Regions from separate parts of the Mesorhizobium sp. M0590 genome, predicted to be linked through region 1. Evidence: predicted binding sites of a transcription regulator. Region 1 holds the regulator's gene; the other holds the start of a gene.

Region 1 (5,495 bases):
ATCAAGCCGCACCAGCGGCGTGTCGCCGATCGTCTCGGTGATCGAATTGTAGATGCGGCCGCGGCCGGGCACGTGTGCGGGGGTGGCGGGCTTGTTCATTGATTTCCTCCCAGAGGTCAAGCGGCAAGAGTCGGGCGGGGCCTAGGATAGAGCCATCCGCCGCGCAAGATAGGCTGTCGATCGAAAAATATCCGAGTGAAGTTCGTGCTGAGTACCCCCGCCCTTGCAAGGCGTGGCAATCCTTGGGCGGATTGGCGAAGGAGATCTATTGGCGGGCGGCAATTGCCGCCGCCGCACCGACCATGAAGCCCGCGGCGGTGCGGTTGAGTGCCCTCAGCGCCCGCGGCGACTTCAGGAACCAGCGCGCCTTGGCCGCCAGCGCCAGATAGGGCACCAGCACGACGAGCAGGACGACGATGGTGAGCGCGACGAGGATGCCGTAATCGGCCAGCGTGATCGTCTTCAGATCGACGATGGTCGGGGTGATGGCAAGATAGAAGATCATCGTCTTCGGATTGCCGAGCGTGACGGCGAGGCCGGCTACAAAGCTGGATGCCAAGCCGCCCTTGCCTTTCTTCGCCTCCACCGTCTCCGGCGTGATGCCGCTCGTCCAGAAACGCCAGCCAAGAAAGGCGAGGTAGGCGACGCCCAGCCATTTGATGGCCAGGAAGACCATGCCGAAAGTTTGCGCGACGAAAGCCAGGCCGAGCACCACGGCAGTGAGATAGGTCAGGTCGCCGAGCATCAGCCCGAACGACATGGCCAGCGACGAGCGGAAGCCGGAACCCAGCGCACGCGCAACGAGCGCGGTGACGCCGGGGCCGGGGATGGCCGCGGCGATGCCGAGGGCGGCGCTATAGGCGAGGAACCCGGTGAGTGTCATGATTGGCGCTTGTCGCACAATGTTGAAGTTGGGTGAATTCCCTCGGGCCGAATTCGATTGCGCCAGCGCAGCAGGCGACACCGCCGTTCAGGAGCGGCCGTCTTCGTAGGTAATGCGCCAGATGGTGCCGTTGCCGTCCTCGGTGACGATCAGCGAGCCGTCCTTGGCCATCGCGACACCGACCGGTCGGCCCCAGACGGCGTCGTTCGAGATGACGAAGCCGGTCATGAAGTCCTCATATTCGCCTGTCGGCTTGCCATCCCTGAATTTGAGCCTCACCACCTTGTAGCCGGTCCTGGCGCCACGGTTCCACGAACCATGCATGGCGACGAAGGCGTCACCCTGATAATCCGCCGGGAAGTTCTTGCCGTCGTAGAAGGCTATATTCATCGGCGCCGAATGCGCCTGCATCAATACATCGGGGACAGTGGCCTTGCCGGCGAGGTCTGGCCGCTCGCCCTGATGGCGCGGATCCTCGTTATTGCCGATGTAGTACCAAGGCCAACCATAGAATCCGCCGTCCTTGACCGCTGTTGCAAATTCGAACGGCACATTGTCGCCGAGTTCGTCGCGCTCATTGACGACGCACCACAATGCGCCGGTGGCGGGCTGCACGGTCATGCCCGTACAGTTGCGCAGGCCGGTGGCGACAGTTCGGGGATTTTTCCCATCCGGGTCAAAGGCGAGCACATCGGCACGGCCGTCCTCGGAGCCCCAGGCCGCCCCGAGCGGCTTTGATTTGGCCCAGGCGTCGAGGCCGCTATCCGGCTCCTTACCTATATCCTCGGCGACGTTCGAGGCGGAGCCAACCGACAAATAAAGCGTTTTGCCGTCCTGCGAGAAGGCGATGTCGCGGGTCGTGTGACCACCCGACGGGATTTGGGCGACAATGGTTTCTGGTTTGCCGGATGTCTTCAGGTCGCCATCGCGATAGGGGAAGCGGACGATGCTGTCGCTGTTCGCGACATAAACCCATTGCGGTTTGTCTCCTGGCGGATAGAAGGCGATGCCGTAGGGATAATTGAGCCCCTTGGCGAAGATCGCTTTCTCGATGGGCTTGGCGCTGCCCTCGGCGAGACGATAGACGCGTATTTGGTCGGCATGGCTGTTGGCAACAAACAGGTCGCCATTCGGAGCGACGCGCACGACACGTGGATTGACGATGCCGGATGCGATCATTTCAGCCGAAAAGCCCGACGGCAATTCTGGCTTGGCGCGTTCGGGCCGTTCCGCCACGCCGGCGCCGTTCGAAGCGGATTGGGCGGGGTCGGCTGCCGGCATGTCTCGCGGCCCAATCAGGCGTCGGACGCCAGGCCTGTCGGCGTGCCAATCGCCAAACGCGGCTTCGCCTTTGAGCACATTCTGGTCCGCCTGCTGGGCGGCTGCCGGTGTCGCAACAAGGAGGGCAGCGGCAACAGCCGCAAAGCCGCCAGATCGGATCATCAACGTCCTCCGGGATTCGCCTCGAACAGGGCAAACGGCATCAGGTATTGATCGTTCCAAGCGGCCGTCCAGCACACGAGGATTTGAAGCCGAACCCGTTCAGTTGCCAGAGGCGTAAAAGTCGTCGTCGAGGCGCTTTTCCAGCGCGACCAGATCGGCCGGCAGCGGCAGACCCATCGCCCGCATCTCTTGCAGCTTCTCGCGCAACTGCTCTTGCACCTCGTGCTGATCCTCTGGCTGGTTGATCATTTCTTCGAGCAGCAGACTGATCTGGGCCTTGAACGATTCCAGCGCCATTCTTTTCTCCTCCTTGCGGCAGGCCCGCGGCGGCTCCTAGCTCAGCATGCGCGAAATCAGCTGCGCGGTATAGTCGACCATCGGTACTATGCGCGCATAATTCAGCCGCGTCGGCCCGATGACGCCGAGCGCACCGACGACGCGCGCGTCCTTGTCGCGATAGGGTGCCACCACCAGCGAGGAGCCAGACAGCGAAAACAGCTTGTTTTCCGAACCGATGAATATGCGCACGCCTGGGCCTGCCTCGGCGAGGTCGAGAAGCTGGATCAGCCCATCCTGCGTCTCCAGATCCTCAAACAGATGCCGCAGCAATTCTATGTCGGCCTGGGCAGTGACGTTTTCCAGGAGATTGGCGCGGCCGCGCACGATAAGCCGCCCAGGCACGCCGCTTTCAGCGCCTGCCCAGACCGCCAGGCCCTTCTCGACCAGATCCTGCGACAGCGTGTCGAGGGCTGCCCTGGTCTCTTCCTTGATGCGGGCGATCTCGACCCGCGCCTCGGCCAGGGTGCGGCCGCGGATATGGGCGTTGAGGAAGTTGGAGGCTTCGTGCAATTGCGAGATGGTGATGCCGGCGGGCAGATCGATGACGCGATTTTCGACGTCGCCGTTCTGCGAGACCAGCACGGCCAGCGCCTTGGTCGGCTCGAGCTGGATGAATTCGATGTGCTTAAGCGCCACCTCATTCTTGGCGGCGAGCACGAGGCCGGCGCCGCGCGACATGCCGGACAGCATCTGGCTGGCCTCGGTCAGCATATGCTCCAGCGTCGCGCCCGAGCCGGAGGCGCGCACCTGGGCCTCGATGGTACGGCGCTCCTCGTCGGAGAGGTCACCAAGTTCCATGAAAGCATCGACGAAGAAGCGCAGGCCTGCCTGGGTCGGCAGCCGGCCAGCCGAAATGTGCGGCGCATAGATCAGGCCGAGATGCTCAAGGTCGCTCATCACGTTGCGGATGGTGGCCGGCGACAGCGACGACGGCAGGATGCGCGACAGGCTGCGCGAACCGACCGGCTCGCCATCCCTCAAATAGGAATCGACGATGCGCCGGAAGATGTCGCGCGAACGCATGTCGAGCGATTGAAGCGCGGGCGATTGCAGCGCGTGCGACGGGAGCACGTGCGACTGCAAACCGGGATCGACTGCCTTTGTCATTTCGAGCCAAAAACCTCCGCCCCGAAGATATAGACTTCCGCGGTGTCGGCGCAACCGGTCCATTTTCCTTTGCGCCTCACGCCCCGTGCGGCTACAAGCCGGCCAAGATTCCCCGGCCAAGATTCCGAAGAAAGAAAGAAGCCTGAATGCGCCCTTCCAAACGCCAATTCGACGAAATGCGCCCCATCTCCTTCGAGCGCGGCGTCTCCAAGCATGCGGAAGGCTCGTGCCTGGTGAAGTTCGGCGACACGCATGTGCTGTGTACGGCCAGCCTGGAGGAAAAGGTGCCGGGCTGGATGCGCAACTCCGGCAAGGGCTGGGTGACGGCGGAATACGGCATGCTGCCGCGTTCGACCGGCGAGCGCATGCGCCGCGAGGCTTCGGCCGGCAAACAAGGCGGCCGCACGCTGGAAATCCAGCGGCTGATCGGCCGCTCCCTGCGCGCCGTGGTCGATCTGCAGGCGCTCGGCGAGCAGCAGATCACCGTCGACTGCGACGTGATCCAGGCCGACGGCGGCACGCGCACCGCTTCGATCACCGGCGGCTGGGTGGCGCTCTACGACTGCCTGCGCTGGATGGAAACCCGCCAGATGGCGAGCCTGGGCAAGGTGCTGAAGGATCACGTTGCGGCGATCTCCTGCGGCATCCATGATGGCCAGCCGGTCATCGACCTCGACTATATCGAGGATTCCTCGGCCAGTACCGACGCCAATTTCGTCATGACCGGCAAGGGCGGCATCGTCGAGATCCAAGGCACGGCCGAGGGCGAGCCGTTCTCGGAAGAGCAGTTCGCGGCGCTGATGGGGCTCGCCAAGAAAGGTATTCAGCGCCTGGTCAGCTTGCAGCAAATGGCGGTGGCTTAGCTGCGGTCAATATTGATGAGATTGGCGATCCTGTGACCCCTTCTGCAATCCTGGAATCAGCACTCTACGTGACGGACCTTGCTGCCGCGGAACGGTTCTATTCGGGCGTGCTCGGGCTCGATCTGCTCGGCAAGGTCGATGGCAGGCATCTCTTCTTCCGCTGCGGCGACAGCGTGCTGCTTATGTTCAATGCCGAGGCGACCAAAGTGCCGCCGCCGGCCGACGCCAAGCTCAAAGTACCGCCGCATGGCGCGGTCGGCCAGGGCCATCTTTGCTTCGCCGCAAGCGCGGATGAAATCCCACGCTGGAAAGCGCATCTTGAGGCGAAGAAAATTGCCATCGAAAGCGAGTTCGAATGGCCGCAGGGCGGCCGCTCGATCTATATTCGCGACCCGTCGGGCAATTCGATCGAATTCGCCGAGCCAAGAATCTGGGGCATCTGATGCATTCGCCAACTGTTCATTCGCTTGACGGGCATAAGATCGTCGTCGCCAGCCATAACGCCGGTAAATTGCGGGAATTCGCCGATCTGATGGCGCCATTCGGCATTGAAGCGAAGTCCGCAAAGGAATACGGCCTGCCGGAACCGGACGAGACCGGCACCACTTTCGAGGAGAACGCCCTCATAAAAGCCTTGGCTGCCGCCAAGGCCACTGGACTGCCGGCGCTGTCGGACGATTCCGGCCTGTGTGTCGATGCGCTCGACGGCGCACCCGGCGTCTACACCGCCAACTGGGCTGAGACGCCGGACGGCTCCCGCGACTTCGGCATGGCCATGCAGCGCACGGAAGTGGCCTTGCAAGAAGTTGGCGCGATCACGCCTGCCCAGCGCAAGGGCCGCTTTGTCGCGGTCATCTGCC
Region 2 (5,495 bases), on a different contig from region 1:
TGGCGTCTGCCTTTGGCTTTTTTTTGCTGATCCTGATCCTGCAGATGGTCAGTTTTTTGGTTGACTAGGCACGCGCAAGCGGGATGTATCGCGCAGAGACACGCGGAAGTTTTTTTCGCCAGCGAAACCCCGACGACCTGATGGGGAGTCGCGCCAGCAGGGTGGGAGCCACGTCCAGTGCCACCGACCATGCGAGATGCCGATTGTTGGCGCGTCTGTCAGTTCGCGCGGCCATATTCATTCTGGTGCCGATCTGTTGCCTTTTCTGCTTTTCCCATGCGTTTTAGGCCGAGCCAATTTGTGAAGCGGGCGGTCAATGGATCTGCGCCTCGCGATTGCCTGCTGTTGCCTTTTGATCTGGGCGGCATAATCCGAGAGCGAACGCTGCAACCGCGATTCGAATTGCGCGAAGTTGAACCGGACTTCATCCGCCGTCAGGAACTGGTGGGTTGCGCTGGGAAAGCCGGCGACCATCACAAGGTCGCCTTCCTTGACGCCTGCACAGGCTATGGGTAGCCAACTCTCCGGCCGGTAAGGCACATTGTCGCGCGCATATGGCCGGGAGGAACCATCAGGAGCGACATAGGCGCGATAAAAGCCGAAGTCGCCTCTGTGGCGCGGCCACATCCAATTGTCCGTTTCGCCGCCGAAGTTACCGATGCCGAGCGCGGGCGCATAGACAAGGCGCACGTCCTCGATTTCGAGCTTCTGCTGGAGATAGTAGGAGGCGCCGCCATAATAGGCCCCTACGTCGCAGCGGCGATTGGGCTATCCTTCACATGCGGCGATCAGGGCCTTGCGGTTCGTGGCGAGCCGCTCATAGCGGGCAAACCCATTCAGCTTGTCCGAGACGCCCTTGAGCATTTCGGCGGTCACATCCCGCATGTCCTCGATCACATGGATTCGGCTGCCTGGCGCCGCGGGCAATTCTTCACCCAGGGCTCTTCGCCAGAAAGCCGTCTGTGAGATAGTCCTGGCCCTCCTTGCTGCGGTATTGGATGGATTCGAACACGCAGTGATGATTGGTTGCGACCAGCCCTTGTGGACTGACGAACGAGGCGGAGCATCCGCCCAGTGATACGATCGCGTTGAGCGGGTCAGCGTCCAGACGGCCGCATGGCCGCGCCCACTTCCGCAGTCTGGCCCGGCATCCACATACCTTCGTCCGCCGACGTAGCCGTGACCGTCCAGAGCAAGGCGATGGCAGTTGCTTTGGCCAAACATTTCAAATTCGAGTTCATGCTGACTGTCGCTCTCATCTTGCCTCCTGTTCTCCGCAGATTGGATTGGTGACTATCGGGATGGCCGGAGTCCTGGCGCCCGCGCGGCGGCCAACACCGTAAACACCGAGTGGACCCGTTAACCGCAAGAGTCCTGATGGCGCTCACCTCTCATATTTGTCGCGCGCAACGTTTGCGGATCATCCGCTGCACCAATCGTGCCAAATGAATAAAGCCTTCAGTTACAAATGGTGAGCCGCCCCGTCCATGTCCGATCTCCGACGTCTTTCACGTAAAGGGCTCGGTGCTTCCACGCTCGTTTGCTCTTCGCCCGTCCCTCTTCCGTCTTGACTAGCAGGAGCCTACGGCCTATCTCACTGCCGCGTTAGCACTCGCTTCTGGTGAGTGCTAACCACGCTCCGGCAACGGAGAACCGTTCAACATCCGCACCAGGGAAATCCAAAAATGGCAAAGTCGAATTTCCGGCCGCTGCATGACCGCGTGGTCGTTCGCCGCGTCGAGTCCGAAGCGAAGACCGCCGGCGGGATCATCATCCCCGATACGGCTAAGGAAAAGCCGCAGGAAGGCGAGATCATCGCCATCGGTTCCGGCGCCCGTGACGAGGTCGGCAAGCTCGTCCCGCTGGACGTCAAGGCCGGCGACCGCATCCTGTTCGGCAAGTGGTCGGGCACCGAAGTCAAGCTCAATGGCGAAGACCTTCTGATCATGAAGGAAGCGGACATCATGGGCGTCATCGGCTGACACGCCGCCGCCTTTCATCCGCACCATCCAATCTGAATTTCGGGCGAAATGCCCAGGAGTAAAAAATGGCTGCCAAAGACGTAAAATTCTCCCGCGACGCTCGTGAGCGCATGCTGCGCGGCGTCAACATCCTCGCCGACGCGGTGAAGGTCACGCTCGGCCCCAAGGGCCGCAACGTCGTCATCGACAAGTCGTTCGGCGCACCGCGCATCACCAAGGACGGCGTCACCGTCGCCAAGGAAATCGAGCTTGAGGACAAGTTCGAGAACATGGGCGCGCAGATGGTCCGCGAAGTTGCTTCGAAGACCAACGACATCGCCGGCGACGGCACCACGACCGCGACCGTTCTGGCACAGTCGATCGTCCAGGAAGGCCACAAGTCGGTTGCCGCCGGCATGAACCCGATGGACCTCAAGCGCGGCATCGACCTCGCCGTCGCCGACGTCGTCGCGACGCTGATCAAGAACGCCAAGAAGATCAAGACCTCGGAAGAGGTTGCCCAGGTCGGCACCATCGCCGGCAATGGCGACGTGTCGGTCGGCTCGATGATCGCGGAAGCGATGCAGAAGGTCGGCAATGAGGGCGTCATCACCGTCGAGGAAGCAAAGACCGCCGAGACCGAGCTTGAAGTCGTTGAAGGCATGCAGTTCGACCGCGGCTATCTCTCGCCCTACTTCGTCACCAACGCCGAAAAGATGGTTGCGGATCTGGAAGACGCCTACATTCTTCTCCACGAGAAGAAGCTCTCCAACCTGCAGGCCATGCTGCCGATCCTCGAGGCTGTCGTGCAGACCTCGAAGCCGCTGGTCATCATTTCGGAAGACGTCGAGGGCGAGGCCCTGGCCACGCTCGTCGTCAACAAGCTGCGCGGCGGCCTGAAGATCGCCGCCGTCAAGGCGCCTGGCTTCGGTGATCGCCGCAAGGCCATGCTGGAAGACATCGCCATCCTCACCGGTGGCCAGGTCATTTCCGAAGACCTCGGCATCAAGCTCGAGAATGTCGGCCTTAACATGCTCGGCCGCGCCAAGAAGGTGTCGATCTCCAAGGAGAACACCACCATCGTCGACGGCGCCGGCAAGAAGGAAGAAATCCAGGGCCGCGTCGCCCAGATCAAGCAGCAGATCGAGGAGACCACCTCGGACTACGACAAGGAGAAGCTGCAGGAACGTCTCGCCAAGCTGGCGGGCGGCGTTGCCGTCATCCGCGTCGGCGGTGCGACCGAAGTGGAAGTCAAGGAAAAGAAGGACCGCGTCGATGACGCCCTCAACGCGACCCGTGCCGCCGTCGAAGAAGGCATCGTTCCCGGCGGCGGCGTCGCCCTGCTGCGCGCTTCGCTGGCCATCACCGTCACCGGCGCTAACTCCGACCAGACCGCGGGCATCGCAATCGTGCGTCGCGCGCTGCAGGCTCCGGCCCGCCAGATCGCGGCCAACGCCGGTGCGGAAGCATCGATCGTTGCCGGCAAGATCCTTGAGAACAAGGGCGCGACCTTCGGCTTCAACGCCCAGACCGGCGAATATGGCGACATGATCGCCATGGGTATCGTCGATCCGGTCAAGGTTGTGCGCACGGCCCTGCAGGACGCGGCCTCGGTCGCCGGCCTGCTGGTCACCACCGAAGCTATGATCGCCGAGGCTCCGAAGAAGGAGTCGGCTGGCGGCGGCATGCCGGCTGGTATGCCCGGCGGTGGCATGGGCGGCATGGGCGGTATGGATTTCTAATCCAGCCCCCTATCAACCTACAGCGGAAAGGGCGGCAGCAATGCCGCCCTTTTTTGTGTGCCGAGCATGATCGACAGCTTGGAGGTGCAAGTCCTCTACCCAGCTGATGGCGGCGAAGCGCAACGGCGTCGTCGTGAGACGGGTCTGGCCGTGTCCTTTCGTTCAGCCGCTGATCGAAACTCACGATGATCGTGCTGCCTTCCGCCGTGCCGTGGATCTTTACAGGGCTGCGAGAAGGCCTTGCCAACGGCTGGCAGACCCTGGTTGCGGTAGAACTCATCGCATCGTTCGATGGGCTCCGATTACCTGATGGCCTATGGTCGTCAGCTCTTTCAATTTGAACTCGTTCTTTCGGCCATGATCGTGGTCGGCCTGACCGAATTGGTGATCCACGGCCTGCTCACGATTGCCGAAAACTATCTGCAACGCTGGCGTCCGGAGACCCCACGATCAGCCTGATCACGATTGCAGGTCGGGATAGGCTGCGCACGGCGCTTCCATCGCACCGCCGGCCTTCCGCTTCATCGGCCGACATCTGCGGCCGCTTGCGGAGCCGATGGCGCTGCTCGCAATTTGGGAGTTGCTCGCCCATGCCGGCGCTGCTGACCCACGTTTCTACCGCGGCTGGAAGAGGTGGTGGCCGCGGCATGGCAGAGTTCAGCCGAGGTGGCCTTGGCTCCAATCTTCTGGCGAGCCTGGAACCCTGATCGGTTTCGTGTGTGGCAGTGTGGCGGAAACGCGTTTGGTCTGGTGATCGGATTTTCCCGCCTCATCGAACGCCTGAGAGGCTCGTGGTCGCGGTTGTATTAGCGCTATTACGTGACCTGATCACGTTGACGATGCCAGCACCTTCATTGGCCACTTTCTGGACCATGTACGTCACATCAGGCTCCCCCGCCCGATCGACACGAGCCGGCTCTGTAACCAAGCCGCCGTCATATAGCGGTTCCACGAACGGCACTGGCGGCAGTCGTCTTCTCAGCGGCTACAGGTGGACGTTTCAGCATGACGCCAACGAATCCGATGGTGGCAAGGACAGGCAGACCAAGCACCGCGTATAAGCTGTACTCCGCTGGAGTTCGCCTCGGAAGTGGAGCGACAAGGGCCTGATTTGTCTTGCCATGCCGACATTGTCAGCACGCTTTTCGAAGCCTCTGAATTCCTTAGTGTCCATCCCAGCTCGACCTCCGACCATCCCCATTTCCGGCTGCCCGCGGCACGGCAGCCCTTGGCCTCTAGCTGCGCTCGAGCGGATCAGCGTGCCGTCCGCCTCCTCTGGCTGATCAAAATGTCTGCACCCATTTGGCAATGGCCGCTTCGCGCAAAAGTATTCCCCCGTGAGCCGGCTTTCCGAATTGGCTTAACTTCCAAATCTGTGGCTTTGCCTGCATTGCGGAGCGCGGAGTTCCGACCACTCGCCCAAGGGTATGCCATGGCGTTTCGTCTCTTTGTTCCGATCCTTGCCGGTGCAACGCTGCGCGAGCGGCTGCTCGCCTGCATCGGGGCCATGATCGGCATCGCATTGACTGGCGTGATCAGTGCGCTGGCGAACGGGTCTGGCCCACATGTCGCACTGCTGGTTGCTCCAATGGGAGCATCGGCCGTGCTGCTCTTTGCCGTGCCTTCAAGCCCGCTGGCGCAACCTTGGTCGATTATCGGTGGCAATACGATTTCGGCGCTGGTCGGGGTGACCGTGGCGCATTTCGTGCATGAACCCGTTCTTGCTACCGGCATTGCGGTGGCGCTGGCCATCGCCGCCATGTCGTTCACGCGCTGCCTGCATCCGCCGGGT

What was found. The regulator HrcA, encoded in region 1, represses chaperone genes, less so after heat shock. The targets are predictions, from matches to a motif close to GTTAGCACTCNCNNNNNGNGAGTGCTAAC.
Region 2: a site for HrcA is predicted at 1,605-1,633, ahead of groES (co-chaperone GroES). Genes of this name have one in related genera too.

What each region holds. Positions count from the first base shown of each region.
Region 1 covers NZ_JAMYQN010000002.1:603,902-609,396, forward strand. Annotated here, with positions in the region: gene cysK (cysteine synthase A) at 1-99, opposite strand, end outside; gene NKI52_RS06665 (LysE family translocator) at 266-883, opposite strand; gene NKI52_RS06670 (PQQ-dependent sugar dehydrogenase) at 971-2,326, opposite strand; gene NKI52_RS06675 (hypothetical protein) at 2,426-2,623, opposite strand; gene hrcA (heat-inducible transcriptional repressor HrcA) at 2,660-3,772, opposite strand; gene rph (ribonuclease PH) at 3,919-4,635, shown strand; gene NKI52_RS06690 (VOC family protein) at 4,668-5,078, shown strand; gene rdgB (RdgB/HAM1 family non-canonical purine NTP pyrophosphatase) at 5,078-5,495, shown strand, end outside.
Region 2 covers NZ_JAMYQN010000023.1:70,414-75,908, reverse strand. Annotated here, with positions in the region: partial or broken gene NKI52_RS27995 (S46 family peptidase) at 238-927, opposite strand; gene NKI52_RS27990 (S46 family peptidase) at 932-1,075, opposite strand; gene groES (co-chaperone GroES) at 1,686-1,982, shown strand; gene groL (chaperonin GroEL) at 2,048-3,703, shown strand; gene NKI52_RS27975 (hypothetical protein) at 3,995-4,162, shown strand; gene NKI52_RS27970 (HPP family protein) at 5,136-5,495, shown strand, end outside.